Regions from separate parts of the Sporosarcina sp. GTC18466 genome, predicted to be linked through region 4. Evidence: riboswitches for the same ligand, from Rfam matches in the RefSeq annotation. Region 4 holds a riboswitch; each other region holds the start of a gene.

Region 1 (3,550 bases), 280 kb from region 4:
GGCTCTCGCTGAGCCACGCGGCTAGTCAAGTAAGCAATGACTTGTCCGATCGAAGCAATCCAGCTTGAAAAGCGAGCAATCCTCCGCGCGAAAGAAGCAACTAGCACTACAAAGTAAGCAACACGTCGCCAAAAGTAAGCAACCCGCACGCCAAACGAAGCAATCGGCCCGCGCCGAACCAAGTGGCTTGCCAAGTAAGCAATGGGAGGTCCATTGGAAGCAATCCAGCTTGAAAAGCGAGCAATCCACCGCCTGAAAGAAGCAACAAGCACTACAAAGTAAGCAACAGGACGCTAAAAGTAAGCAACCCTCACGCCAAACGAAGCAATCCCCCGCACGCCAAGCATTCCTTTCCTTACTTCACAACCGCCCGTTTCCCAAGCAAGCTAAGCTCGTTCGTCCAGTATTCCTCCGGGTGCACGGTATGTTGGATTTTACCTGCAGCCCGCAGCCAGTCCTGCAGCTCGCTGTAGTAGTCGGCAGACATTGAAAAGTCGAACGTGAAACAAGGGAGCGTCGCATCCATCGTCTTGACGGCAAGCGCATCATCGCCTGCCTGAATGTACTCCAGATAGATCGCCTTGGCTTCCTCTTGATTCGTAAAAATGAAATCAATCGCTTTCCGGAAGACGCGGACAAATTTATGGAGGCTCTCCTCGCGCTCCCTCAGCACCTTCGAATTAGTGATCAAGATCAGCTGGCAGAAATCAGGGATGCCCCAGTCCTTCAGCGCAAAGAAATCGACATCGAGCCCTCTATGCCGTGCTTCTGTCACTTCAAAATTGTTGAAGATCAGCGTCGCGGCATCCGCTTTGCCGCTCTCCAGCGCATCCGTATGATAGAAACCGTTATTGACCGGAATGAAATCATCATAGCTGCACGCGGCGCCGTCATGCTCTGCCATCGTCCGGACAATCGCGAGCCCGCCGAGCCCCGGCGCACCCGGATATTGGATGCGCTTGCCGATCAGATCACGCGGCCGCTCGATCCCTTTCCCTTTTTCGAACATCACACCGCCGTTCGTATGCAAAAAGCGCGCGAACCCGACGACATCCTCGCCCGCCGCCCGGTCCTCGACCAAGTGAAGAGGCTCCGTGATCGCGATATCCATCTTGCCCGCTTTGATTTCATCAATGGCATCAAAATGCTCCTCCGGCTCGACCATTTCAATCTCCAGCTGCTCGTCCGCGAACCAGCCTTTCTTCATTCCGATAATGAGCGGCATATGATCCGGATTCAAGAACCATTCCAGCCCGATTGTAATTTTCTCCATGTGTTTCGTCCCCCTTTAGGTGATCAATTCATTCAATGAATACAGATACAAAAAAACGGATTCCGCCCGGAAAGGGGGAATCCGCCTACTACACCAATATTGTGTGATATGCATGCCCGCTTTCCTACGCTGGTATGAGCCAGATCAGGTTCAAAGGGTCAAAGGCACCGGCCTTCTCTCAGCTTCCTCACGAAGCACCCCTAGCAGTCTCGTATTCATTTGGCTTCATCATAGCATAGGCACAGGGGGAGGGGAAGGGAAACACGAGGTTCGCCTCCTTCAGCACCATCTTACCTAAACGCCCTCTCGATCACATCTGCGTGAAGCCCGCTCACGGAGGCTTGTCCGGCAAGTCCCATCGTCAGATCAAAATCCGCCAGCATGTTCTGCAGCACTTCCTTCACGCCTTCTTGTCCGGCAACGGCAAGTCCATACATCGCAGGCCGGCCGATCAGCACGGCAGATGCTCCAAGCGCGAGCGCCTTCAAAATATCCGCTCCTCTCCGGATGCCGCTATCCATCAAGACGGGCACTTTCCCGTCCACGGCTTCGCAAACTGCCGGCAATGCATCCAGAGCACCGACAGCTCCGTCCACTTGCCGCCCGCCGTGATTCGAGACGATGATGCCGTCGACGCCTTTTTGCAAAGCTAGCTTCGCGTCTTCAGGGTGAAGGATCCCTTTTAAGATGATCGGCAGCGTTGTATGCTCTTTCAGGAAATCAATATCCTCCCATGTGAGCCCCGTATTGCCGAAGATGGTAGTCCAGTGCATGATGGCAGCCGTCGGATCTTCTTCAGGCGGCGCAGAAAGCTTTGAACGGAACGCCGGGTCGGTGAAATAGTTGCCGACGCCTTCTCCGATTAAAAATGGCAAATACGCATTGCGCAAGTCATGCTCCCGCCACGCCATCATCGCTGTATCAAGGGTCACAACAATCGCCGAATATCCGGCGTTTTCCGCGCGCTCCAAGAAGCTGGCAGTAACCTCCTTGTCGCGACCCCAATAGAGCTGGAACCAGCGAGGCGCGTCCCCGACGGCTTCAGCGATTTTTTCCATTGGGACAGTGGAGGCAGAACTCGCGATGAACGGAATGCCAAGTTCCGCGGAAGCCTTTGCAGAAGCCACTTCACCGTGCTCATGGATGATGGACTGGACACCGACCGGAGCGAGCAGGACGGGGAACGGATAGGTCTTGCCGAACAGGTCGACCGATAGATCACGCGTATCCACATTCCGCAGCATGCGGGGCACGATATTCCATCTATCAAAGGCCTCGCGGTTATTCTTCTCCGTCTGTCCGCTGCCTGCAGAACCGGCAATATAATAGTACGGACCGTCTTTCAGCTTCTCGCGGGCCTTTTCCTCCCATGCCTCCACCTGTACAGGCAGCCGGTCCGGACCGGGCTGGATCATGTTCATATAGATCTGGTACTGCACACTATTTCCGATGTTTTGCAAGATATGATTCTCTCCCTTCATCAATTGTTTAAATTGTATCATATTTTCAGAACTTCGTAGAGAGGGGAGGGTACAGAGGGCTGGCGGCCACTGCTGAATAGTAAGCAACAACCTCCTTTCCTGCTGACGCAATCAATCTAAACCTTTGTAAGCAATCAACAGGCAAAACGAAGCAACTTGCTCTTTATTACAAGCAATTAACGCCAACAAGAAGCAATCCTTATCGCAAAATAAGCAATCACTCCTTCGAACGAAGCAACCTTGCCCCAAAAGGAAGCAATCGTTCCTCCCGGCTAGACAAAAAAGAAAGACGCCGACTCGAAGCCGCACGCCTTTCATTCATGTATTCAATCAAATCACAATGACACCTAGCAAAACAGAAACAATCAGCAACACAATGCTCAGCCCCCACATCATCATGAAGGAATAGCGGATATGCTTGCCCATCTCGAGTCCTGCGAGTCCGAGCGCGAGCCAGAGGGCAGGCGACAGCGGGCTGACGAAGGTGCCGATGATGTTGCCGACGATCATGGCGTATGCCGTGGACAGCGACGGGATGCCGAACGAGCTTGCGACTTGTTCAACGATCGGCAGCAATGCAAAGTAATAGGCATCTGTGCTGAGCAGCAAGTCGAACGGCAAGCCGAGCGCCCCGATGATGAGGTGCAAGTACGGACCGACGAAAGCCGGCAGGACGGAGACGAGGTCTGTCGCGATGGACGTCAGCATGTTCGTCCCGTTCAGGATGCCGAGGAAGGAGCCTGCGGCAAGGATGATGGAAGCCATCAAAATTCCGCCTGGCGCGTGCGCTTTGATG
Region 2 (3,550 bases), 1.5 Mb from region 4:
CTTCGTGTCAGCCGCAAGGTAGCATCCGATGACTGCGCCAGCCTGGCGAAGGTGGACCGCTGTTTCTTTCATCGTTTCCAGAAGGTCCACAACCCGTCCAGCATCATCGCGGGATGCGGGTACACTGAATTCCTTCACTTTATTTTCGAATGCCTTAATTTTATCCGATGCTTCGTCCAAATGCGAGCGGAGCTCCTCAGATTCGCTGCCCCCTTTGAAAAACACATCCAAATCCCATACTTGTGAGTACGCTAATTTTGTCATGCCGATTCCCCCGATTCATTTTTAAGATTCTAAAAAAACCTGCCATTTCATTATACCACGACTATTCGGGAATCGAAATAAATGAATTGTAATTGATTCTTCATACTTTCCTGCGCATCTTAGCCCTTTCCTATGTATACTTGTATATAGGAGGATTTGGAATGTCTAAATTACTGCTTATGACTTTTACATTGGTCGCTGCCATCGCCTGTAATTTGGCAGTCACCATGTTTTCAATGAATGGCACTACTACGAATGAAATTACCGGCCGTCTTCCGGTGCTCTTCAATCCGGCCCATTATGTCTTTCTCATATGGGTGGCCATATATGGATCGCTTTTTTATTGGATCAGCAAGAGCCGATCTGATCAGACGCAGCTCATGCCTCGGCGGGTTGTGCTGTTTCTCATGGCATGCGGGCTGCAAATTGCCTGGATGCTGCTTTGGCAATTCGAGCAATTCAACTGGTCGCTCGCAGTCAAAGCTGCCTTGCTGCTGACCTTGACTATTTTTTATTTCACTTACCCTTCCCGGGAGAATAAACTTGCGAAACGGGCGCCTATCTCTTTGTTCTTCGCATGGACCTCCGTCACCTTCATCTCCAATCTGGTATATGTTCTGATGTTGCATGATTGGTCGGGATGGGGGCTCAGCGATCCGCTGTGGACGGTCATATATATGACGATCGGTGCGGCTGTAGCTCTACATTTTATGTATCACCACGGAGATTATGTATTTATCCTTGTGTATATCTGGACCTTCCTGGGCATAGCTGTTAAAAACGGCACGGATGAGTTATTCGTATCGTCCGCCGCTATTTTCCTGCTTGTCGTTCTTGCGGCAAGCTTCCTGTTTCTGCGGGACCCAAAACGGGAATAGCTTGAATACCTTCATACATGGTTCTCCACTATCCGGAGGGAGGACGAAGAAATGCCGCCTCTCCATAGACTGGAGGGCGGCTTTCATGTTATGCATGTTTTAGCAAACGCTGTGAAGAAGCAAACAGCGGAACGGCAATTACTGAACATAGGATAATGGACGGAATCATGAAGGAACCGTTATAGATCAATGAGTAAAGCCATGCAGGCTGATCACCTGCGTATTGTGCGTAAAATACGATTCCAGCGATGTAGTGGCAAAGGTAGCGAAGAAGCCCGCCGATCACTGTTCCTGCAATGACAGCTGCAGCCATTCCGCCTTTATTGCCGGTTGCCATGGCTTTCCGGTACCAGCCGAGCGTCACTGCTGCAAGGCCGACGACCGTATATGATCCGAAGTAGTCGAGGAACCCCTGGACAGGATGTATGAGAGTGCCGCCGATTACAGCCTGCAGAGTACCTGTCAGCAATCCTGTCAGCATGCCTCCGGCGAGTCCCCAGCGGAATGCCATGACGATGACCGGCAGCATGGACAAGGTGATCGACCCTCCCTGCGGCATTTTAAACAGCGTAATCTGATCGAGCACGAAAGACAATGCTCCCAAAATAGCAACTTCCAACAACATTTGAAGACGTTTACGATCCATTTTTTCTCCTCCTTTGATTTTGGAGGGATACGGTAAACGGACAAAAAAAGACGCCCCGGATAGAACCGGGACATCTCGTTATGTATGCCTGTTTCCATCCACATCCCTACGCAAGTGCGAACTTACAGGTTCTAAGGGTCAGGACATGCGTCCAATCTCAGCCAGAAACGGCCCCCCTTGTGGTCTTGTAATTCAATTGTCGCCTTCATTGTATATGATGGGACAATTGGAAACAAGATGAGCAGAAGAAATACTTCTACTCGGAATCTTTCGCAAAAGGAGGTTTTCCTATTGGCCAACAATAAAATACTATCCGCATTGTGTTATTTCAGCATATTCTTTTCACCGCTGCTATTGCCGGTTGTCGTTTATTTCGCTTCCAATGACCATGAAGTGAAGATGAACGCAAAACGATCGCTCTTTTCACATCTCATACCGGTCGTTGTCCTGATTGCGGGTTTCATCATCTTTTCATTCTCCCTTGTGTCATTCGAACAGCGTCTTAACACGATCGTGACTGGACGTTTCGATTTTTGGGGATTGGCCCCTTTCCTGTTTCTTCTCATATACGGCGCATTGACGCTAGTTGTAATTGTATGGAACATCTACCAGGGCGTGAAAGTGATGAAGTGAACCAAGCGGATGCATCATCCATTTCTACATCCGCTGCGTATGATATAGTTATGGATGGTAAAGCAATGCGAGCAGAAAGGACTTGTAAAGATGATAGTCAAAACAACTGAAGAAATCGAAGCGTTACAGAAGATAGGCCGGATCGTCGCAGAGATTCGCGAAGCGATGAAAGAGGCCACGGTCCCTGGCATTACGACAAAAGAATTGGATGAAATCGGCGGCCGGCTGTTCTCCGAAAAAGGAGCGGTCTCAGCACCGATCGATCAATATGATTTTCCAGGCTACACATGCATCAGTGTCAACCATGAAGTGGCCCACGGCATTCCGGGTTCCAAAGTGATCCAGGAAGGCGATCTTGTGAATATTGACGTCTCGGGATCATTCGGCGGTTATTTCGCCGATACGGGCATCTCATTCGTCGTAGGTGCTTCTGATGAGCGGAAACAGAAACTTTGTGACGTTGCGAAAAGCGCTTTCGACCGGGCAATGACGAAAGTGAAACCCGGCTCACGGCTGAATCAGATCGGAAAAGCGGTGGAACGTGAAGCACGCGACAATGGGCTAACGGTCATCAAGAACTTGACCGGCCACGGTATTGGCACATCTCTCCACGAAGAGCCGCAGCATATCCTGAACTATTATGATGCATGGGATAAGACTTTGATGACTGAAGGCATGGTGCTGGCGGTCGAGCCGTTCATCTCCGAAAAGGCTGAGCATATTATTGAGCTCAGTGACGGCTGGACGTTCGCGACGCCTGATAAATCCTTAGTTGCACAAATCGAGCATACGATTATCGTCATGAAAGACGGGCCGATGATCTTGACTGAACTATAATGCCAAAAGAGACCTGGATCGCATTGATAGCGTTCCAGGTCTCTTTATATGCCCAGCCGCGTTATTTCTTGCGCGGCTGTTTCTTCTTTTTAGAAGGCGATTTTTTCACGGCAGTCTCCGTTTTCGTCTTCGCATTCCCTTCCATCAGCTTGCCATGGTACCAGATTTTCTGCACAGGTTTGAATTGCTTCGTCAGCTTCCGGTAATCCTTCTCCTCCGGGTATGAAAGAAGGGTCAATACTTCCCCGTCTCGCCCTGCACGTCCTGTCCTGCCCGAACGATGGATGTATTG
Region 3 (3,550 bases), 230 kb from region 4:
TCGGACAGCCAAGTAGAAGAACGCGACAATGTATTAGATCAAGATTTTAAAACGACGACCATCAATGAAAAATGGGTGGCCGATATTACGTATATCCATACACTGAGAGACGGTTGGTGCTACCTGGCCTCTGTATTGGATTTACATACGAAGAAAATTGTAGGTTATTCTTTTTCTAAATCCATGACAACAGAACTCGTCTTACAAGCATTAGCCAACGCAATTGATGTCCAGCAGCCTGAAGAGGGGCTGATCCTTCATACCGATTTAGGCAGCCAATATACGAGCGAGGACTTTCAAAAAGCAGTAAAAGCAGCGAAAATGGAACACTCTTTCAGTCGAAAAGGCTGTCCGTATGACAACGCCTGCATCGAGTCTTTTCATGCCACATTAAAGAAGGAAGAAATCTATCAAACCACTTATCTAGATTTTGAAGCAGCACGAATTGCCCTCTTCCAGTACATTGAATCCTGGTATAACCGGAAACGAATCCATGGGGCAATTGATTACTTGACGCCGCAGCAACTCGAGGATCAGTGCAGACAGGTAGCTGCTTGATCGTTAGATGTCATTAGGACTTCGATTCAACCTACCTACACATTTTTCAGGAACGACATCCATGGACTGTACTTCCTGTATCCAGCGAAAGCTGTCAAGTGCGGGCTTTCACTTGACTGGTTTCGCTGGATACAGGACCATCCATGAATGGATGCCGTTTCTGACAACGACTTAACATTTTTGTGTCCAGGATATTGACATAGATCCAACTCAAGACTAAAAGTGCAATAGATAAAAATAAAGAACTGTAATACACAGGCTATTTGCCCCTTGTTCCATAATAAGGCGCCATTCTGGAGTAGGGAGTGTACATCTTTGGTAAGCGCAAAAATCCCCACCGGCTAGTAGATGGGGATTTCGAGTACACTTATCTCGATTTATTTGGTATACCGCACTCCTGTGGAAGTATATAAACAGTAAATTTTATTGAGAAAGGGATGGGTAAAATGAAGTATTTATTGATTTTGATTTCTCTCGTACTGGCTGTGGTTACATCCAGTTTAAATATTCATACTGACATTACATCTGTTATTTATGGATTGTCAGCGTTAGGTTTAATTTTAGGAGCATATTTCAGTGTTAAAAAGCCGAAAGAAAGCAAAGGATCTTAAAAAGTGGATACTTCAACCATCTGGCGCGATTGTTGAATAGTACATAGCAAGTAAAAACGCACAGACAACACTGTGCGTTTTAACTGCTGTTTATACTGCTAAGTAAAGTAGCCATGCTGATAGTGATACAAGACTTGGAGGAAGACCTCTGTCCGCCTGAAATTACGCGGTCAATTCATGGTCAGGCCGCCATCCACGGTGATGTTCTGACCCGTAATGCCGTCTGCCTGCTCTGAGCAAAGGAAAACGACCGTGCTTGCGACATCTTGAGGCGTCGTCACCTTCTTCAGCGGAGTGGATTGTGCAATCAAGTCGAACACTTCCGGCGTTGTCACGCTGCTGGCATCCGTCGTTTTCAATAGACCGCCCGATACGACGTTCGCTCGGATGCCGTATTGGCCGAGTTCTGCCGCAAGATTACGCGTAAAGCCGATCAACCCTGCTTTCGCAGTCGTGTATTCGTGATACGGCACGACCGGGTTTTGGAACAGGTTGGTGCCAATGCTGATAATACCGCCGCTCTTTCGTTCCATGAATTGCGGAATTACACTTTGCGAGATATTGAATGCCGCTTTCAACGTGCCATCCAGCTGTTTCTGATAATCGTCCCACGACAGATCCTTGAAGGCTTTCTGTTTTGTCGGATCGAATTTAAAGTCTACGAGGGCATTGTTGACGACGACGTCTATGCCGCCGAAATGGTCCGCCGCCTCTGTCATCATCCGGTCCACTTCTTCCCGGTTCGTCACGTCTGCCTGGATGGCAATCGCCTTCCCGTCCGCTTCAGCTGCAAGCTGCTCTGCCGCCTCCCGGCTCTTGTTATAATTGATGACCACTTGAAATCCTTGCTCCACCAATGTCTGCACGATTGTTGCGCCGAGTCCTCTGCTCCCGCCTGTCACTACTACTGTTCTGCTCATCTTGAACACTCCCACTTCTTTAGTTGATCAAACAAAAAAATACGCAGCCTTCCCGTAGGAAAGTTGCGTAAAGTCATTATGTACATATCAAAAACAAGGCATACGCGCCCACATTATATGTATCGAGTTTACACTTTCCTACGCTAGTATGAACTAGTTCAGGTTCAAAGGGTTCGAGTCAAACTCGTCTCAGTTACATAACACCCCTAGTGCATATCATTCAGTTATAGCCCCATCGTATAGTTTCCTGGATGGTAAGTCAAGGTCATGGTTCCTTTCCTTTCAATCAACCCCGCCAGCCTCTGGATAACTGCAAAGCTCCACTAACGTGCCATCCGTGGAAATCGGATTGATATAAATCAGTCTTCTGCCCCTCGCATTGGTCCGCAATGTATCTTCCAGGAAACGCACTCCGTTACTTCTGGCGTCTGCAATCGCTTGATCGAGGTCATCGACTCGGTACGCAATGTGGTGGACCCCTTTTCCCCGCTGCCTGATGAAACGGGCGATCGGAGAGTTCTTATTCGTCGGTTCCAGCAGTTCGATCAGCTGCTCTTCCGTCCTCACGACCGCCACATGCACTTCCACGCCCGGCGCTGTGCTTGTGTACCGGTCCTCCAGCGATCCGTTCAGGACATTCAGATAAAAAGGAAGGGCGTCCTCAATGCTTCTGACAGCAATTCCCGTATGATCGTATACATGTTTCATTCACATTCCTCCCTGGATTTCCGACCCGTCTATAAAACCCGCTCCAGGAAGTGGTGAAGAAATTGCTCCGCCTTGACCTCGGTGCACACTTGGACTTTTGGATTGCCGCTAGATGACGGTACCGTTTTCCCTGTCTCTTCCCCTTCCAGGACAACCGTTACATTCCACTCTTCCGTTTGGACAAAATCCGGATTGATTGCAACGCCCACAGCTAACGGATCATGCAAGGCGCACCCTCCGATGCCCGGTTCGAATGTCTCATAGGCTGCCATATAGAAACGCGTCATGTCCGCAAAAAACCGGGCTTCGTCAGTTCCTTTAGCACGCCAGCTCTCTAAGGCCTCTTCTGGTAAAAGGGTCTTCATCGTTACATCCAGGCCAACTACAGTGACTGGCAGCCCGGAGGAAAAGACAAGCTCAGCCGCTTCCGGATCCGTATGTATATTCGCTTCACTGAACGGCGTGACATTTCCAGGGACGAAAACGGCACCGCCCATCAGGATGATCTCTTTGAAAAGTGGGACGATGGCAGGATCCTTTTGGATGGCTTGCGCAAGATTCGTAAGCGGGCCGACAGGGATCATCGTGATTTCATGCGGACGCTCTTTCACTTGGCGGATGATGAAATCCACCGCGTGTTCTTGCTCCGCTTTTGCTGCAGGAAGTGGAACAAAGCTATTCCCGAGCCCATCTTCTCCGTGAACATGCAGGGGGAAATTCCCTATATCGCGTTTGAGCGGCTTTGCAGCACCC
Region 4 (3,550 bases):
CGGTCGCACCCGATGATTTCCACTTTCACCATATCGCAAAGTCCTGACGCTTTCGCGAGTTTCGCGATTCGCACGGCCTCTTTCGCCGTTTTGGCGCCTGCTGTGTTCGGAAGCAATGTGTATTTCGACAGATCGAGCTGCTCGAGGAAATTCGGCTGCGACGGTTCGAAGATGTTCATTCTCCGGACCGCGAATGTCAGGATTTCGGCTTCTGAAACGCGGACCGCCTCTTTTTGGGTTTCAAATGAAGGGTATTTCCCTGTTCCGAGCAATAATCTTGATGTGAATGTCTTATCGGCTATTGTTAGCATCTTATCCGCCTCCTACAAAATGGATGATTTCAATTTGGTCACGGTCTTTGATTGGCGCATCATACTTGCTTTTATCCAGGATCTCCCGGTTTTGCTCGATGACCATGATGCGGTCCGAAATCGCTAGATGATCCAGCAGTTCGTGGATAGTCCCCACGTCGGCCGGCAGTTCGCGCGGCAATCCGTTCAATGTGATCGTTTTCATTCCTCGCTTCCCTCCCATTGATGTCGATAAGAAAGGGCGGAGCGGACTGGATCGGGGGCACCGAAAATCGATGACATGACCGCGATGCCCGCCACCCCGATTTCCTGAAGGTGTTTCACATGGCCCGGCTGGATTCCGCCGATCGCGTACACCGGAATGCTGACGGCCTTTATGAGCTCCGCCAATTCATCCGTCCCTCTCCCCGCAAGGCCCTCTTTCGACCGCGTTTTGTACAGATGGCCGTACAGGAGCCAGTCCGCCCCGCCGGCCTGCGCCTGCTCCGCCTCCTCGGTAGAATGGACGGAAGCGCCGAACCGGATGCCGGGAAAATGCTCCGCGGCAAGCGGCAGCGGAATACCGTGCCCAGGCATCTGGACGCGCGGCATCTTGAAGATTTTCGCAATATCGGCCCGGCCGTGGACAATCAGCTTGTCTTTAGGAACCTGGTTGTCCAGAAGTGTTTCAATCAACCCCGCCAGCTCGCGGTCCGTCTTTGATTTCTCCCGCAAAATGACCCTGTCCAAATAGGGGCCCGCTTCGGATAGCACCTCAGCCAACCTATGGGCGGGCAGACGGTCGTTCGTCACGCCGATCAGCTCCATAACACCCCTCCTTAAACATACAAAAAAGACCACTTGCTAAAAGAAGCGAAGTGGTCGGCGGATCTGTATAAAAAGCGCCTGAAAAAAGCCACTTCCCTCCGCAGGTACAGACCTGTTCAGGTGATAAGGGTATCAGAGCCGCACTCTTCTCTCAGTCCTTGTAAAGGATTCCCCTAATGGTCAATTATGTATGGAGTTCAATTCGTCTACTACCATAGCATTCAATTGGATAGGCTGCAAGAGGAGTCTGACGATCAATGGCGGATAGGTGTTTCTCATCGTTAATTGGTAAGGAATGACTATATGAATGACTGTTCAGTAATGATACGATTTACATACAAGATAAGGAAAAAGTAGCTGCTCTAAAGAATGTTGCAGCTGGAAAGAGGGAGAACAATGGAAGATGTGCAGGTGCTGCAGCGGAAGCGTTATGCTCAAAAGAATACAATCTTATTTTTGACGCTGGGGGCTTCCAGCCTGATTGGAACGCTCTTTTATCTAGCGACAGGCCAGGACGGTCTGAAGACGGCCAGCATGGCAGTTCCGGTGACGGGTGCGCTGATTCTGTATCTGCTTGCGCTGAAATCCAAACCGCTGGAAGTGGCATATCCGTGGGCGGTGTTCGCCTTCACGGCAGGTGCCGCCATCTTTAACGGCTGGATCGGGGACCCGTCGATCGCAACGGCGGGCATCGCCTTTTTCATGCTTGGCCTGGCTAGCGTGCATATTTCAGCCGCCATCATGGGATATGGATTTGCACTGTCTTTGCTAGTCTTGCTTACATTTCTCGCCCGGTATCCGTACCAGGAGCAGATTGCGGAAAGCAAGGGGAGCCTGATGCTGGTTTTCCTGCTGCTTGGCGCCGGGCTGTTCATCCAGATCAGGCAGACAAAGAAACTGGAAGCGCAAGTTGGCGTGTTCACGGCGGAGCAGAACCGCAGGGCGGAGGAGGAGAGGAAAAAGCGTCGTGAATTGAATGACGGCGTTGAACAGGTAGCCGGCGACTTGCATGAGATCGGCCTGGCCGCAAAAAGGAACCTGGAATCGCAGCATGAATTGCTTGAAGTGATGGATGTGATTGCAGCGTCCGTGGAGCGGGAATCCGGCCAGATCTCGGATATTGCACAGAAAACGGATCGGGCGAAGGCGGCATTGCTGGAGATGCAGGAAGAGAGCCGGGATATGAATCACTCTTCCGCCCAGATGCAGAGCCACTCAGGCGGGGTCGTCAAGGATGTGCAAGGCGTGCGGGCTGGCATGGAAGGGGTTGGCTCGATGCTGGAAGGCCTGAATGGTTCCTTTGATTCGCTGACGGCAAATATCAAGAAGACGAATGAACTCGCGAAGTCGATTGCGGCAATCACGAACCAGACGAACCTGCTGGCGCTGAATGCCTCTATTGAAGCGGCTCGCGCAGGGGTCCACGGGAAAGGGTTTGCGGTTGTCGCAGAGGAAATCCGGAAGCTCGCCGCCCTTACATCTGAGACGCTGGAAGAGATCAATGCGAATTTGACGGACGTGAATCAGACAAACAGCCAGTCCCGGCATGATCTAGAGGAGAGCATGGGCAGGCTGCAGGAGCAGTCCAGGCGCACAGTCGAGGCAGAACGGAAGATCAACGGCATGCACGAGACGCTGGGGGCGTTCCATGAGCAGTTCGAGAGGTTTGATTCTAAAATGAAGCTGGTGGCGGAAGAGACGGCGGATATCGGCAGGATGACAGGGTCGTTCGCCGACCTGCTTGCGCAGTCAAGCGCGTCCGTCGAGGAAGTGAATGCGACGGTACATGCGGCAGTCAGTGACAACGAGCAGATCACGAGGACGCTTGCAGGTACGGTGGAGCGGACGCGGGGACTCGTGGAAGGGTCCGAACTGCAAAACTAGTTCGTCTTTGGTATAATGAAGTCAGCAGGACCGATGGAATGGAGCGTGTTGACCGTGTTATACAAGCGGACGGAATATTTCAGGCATACGTTTTCAGAGCCTCTTGAAGCGGAGTTCAAAATCTTCGTCGGCGCAGACCGTTCCGCCATGTCAAGCCCCGGAAAGTGCCGGCTGCTCGATATCAGTTCGGGCGGCGCGAAACTGGAAGCGGCATACGACATCCCGGGCGGTCCGGGTGATGTGGACCTGCACCTGACGTTCACGCTGTATGAACAGCCGATTACGCTCGACGGCACGATCCAGTGGAAGAAACGGGCCGATGACCACTTCACGTACGGGTTTCATTTTGCGGAAGACGCGGCGACGTCAAAGCTGATCGTCGACGAGCTGAAGCTCCGGATCAAGTCGGGGAAAGAGAAGAAAACGAAGCCGTGACGCCATTTCGCCACATTTCGACTTTTTTCTGAAAAAATTCTTTGTTTGAAGAAGGATTTGAAAGGCAATATGGAGAAGTATATACCAACGGATCATAAAAGGAGGAGTTCATA

The links. Region 4 has a riboswitch for thiamine pyrophosphate ahead of ACZ5FK_RS05515 (thiamine phosphate synthase). Riboswitches for the same ligand answer to the same signal wherever they lie in the genome.
Region 1: it holds a riboswitch for thiamine pyrophosphate, as region 4 does, so the genes downstream of both, ACZ5FK_RS06780 (ABC transporter substrate-binding protein) here and ACZ5FK_RS05515 (thiamine phosphate synthase) in region 4, are expected to answer to the same signal.
Region 2: it holds a riboswitch for thiamine pyrophosphate, as region 4 does, so the genes downstream of both, thiT (energy-coupled thiamine transporter ThiT) here and ACZ5FK_RS05515 (thiamine phosphate synthase) in region 4, are expected to answer to the same signal.
Region 3: it holds a riboswitch for thiamine pyrophosphate, as region 4 does, so the genes downstream of both, ACZ5FK_RS06495 (3-oxoacyl-ACP reductase) here and ACZ5FK_RS05515 (thiamine phosphate synthase) in region 4, are expected to answer to the same signal.

The regions. Positions count from the first base shown of each region.
Region 1 covers NZ_AP044037.1:1,392,374-1,395,923, reverse strand. The annotation lists gene ACZ5FK_RS06780 (ABC transporter substrate-binding protein) at 356-1,273, opposite strand; TPP riboswitch at 1,378-1,485, opposite strand; gene ACZ5FK_RS06775 (lactate 2-monooxygenase) at 1,564-2,775, opposite strand; gene ACZ5FK_RS06770 (CitMHS family transporter) at 3,085-3,550, opposite strand, start outside.
Region 2 covers NZ_AP044037.1:2,865,309-2,868,858, reverse strand. The annotation lists gene ACZ5FK_RS14190 (M3 family oligoendopeptidase) at 1-264, opposite strand, end outside; gene ACZ5FK_RS14185 (tryptophan-rich sensory protein) at 426-1,142, shown strand; gene thiT (energy-coupled thiamine transporter ThiT) at 1,231-1,788, opposite strand; TPP riboswitch at 1,875-1,976, opposite strand; gene ACZ5FK_RS14175 (magnetosome magnetite crystal formation protein family) at 2,080-2,421, shown strand; gene map (type I methionyl aminopeptidase) at 2,512-3,258, shown strand; gene ACZ5FK_RS14165 (DEAD/DEAH box helicase) at 3,320-3,550, opposite strand, start outside.
Region 3 covers NZ_AP044037.1:1,336,017-1,339,566, forward strand. The annotation lists one part of gene ACZ5FK_RS06490 (IS3 family transposase) at 1-558, shown strand, start outside; gene ACZ5FK_RS06495 (3-oxoacyl-ACP reductase) at 1,340-2,089, opposite strand; TPP riboswitch at 2,208-2,307, opposite strand; gene ACZ5FK_RS06500 (VOC family protein) at 2,372-2,797, opposite strand; gene ACZ5FK_RS06505 (nucleoside hydrolase) at 2,827-3,550, opposite strand, start outside.
Region 4 covers NZ_AP044037.1:1,107,768-1,111,317, reverse strand. The annotation lists gene ACZ5FK_RS05525 (thiazole synthase) at 1-311, opposite strand, end outside; gene thiS (sulfur carrier protein ThiS) at 313-516, opposite strand; gene ACZ5FK_RS05515 (thiamine phosphate synthase) at 513-1,118, opposite strand; TPP riboswitch at 1,195-1,303, opposite strand; gene ACZ5FK_RS05510 (methyl-accepting chemotaxis protein) at 1,515-3,002, shown strand; gene ACZ5FK_RS05505 (PilZ domain-containing protein) at 3,036-3,437, shown strand; gene hpf (ribosome hibernation-promoting factor, HPF/YfiA family) at 3,550-3,550, shown strand, end outside.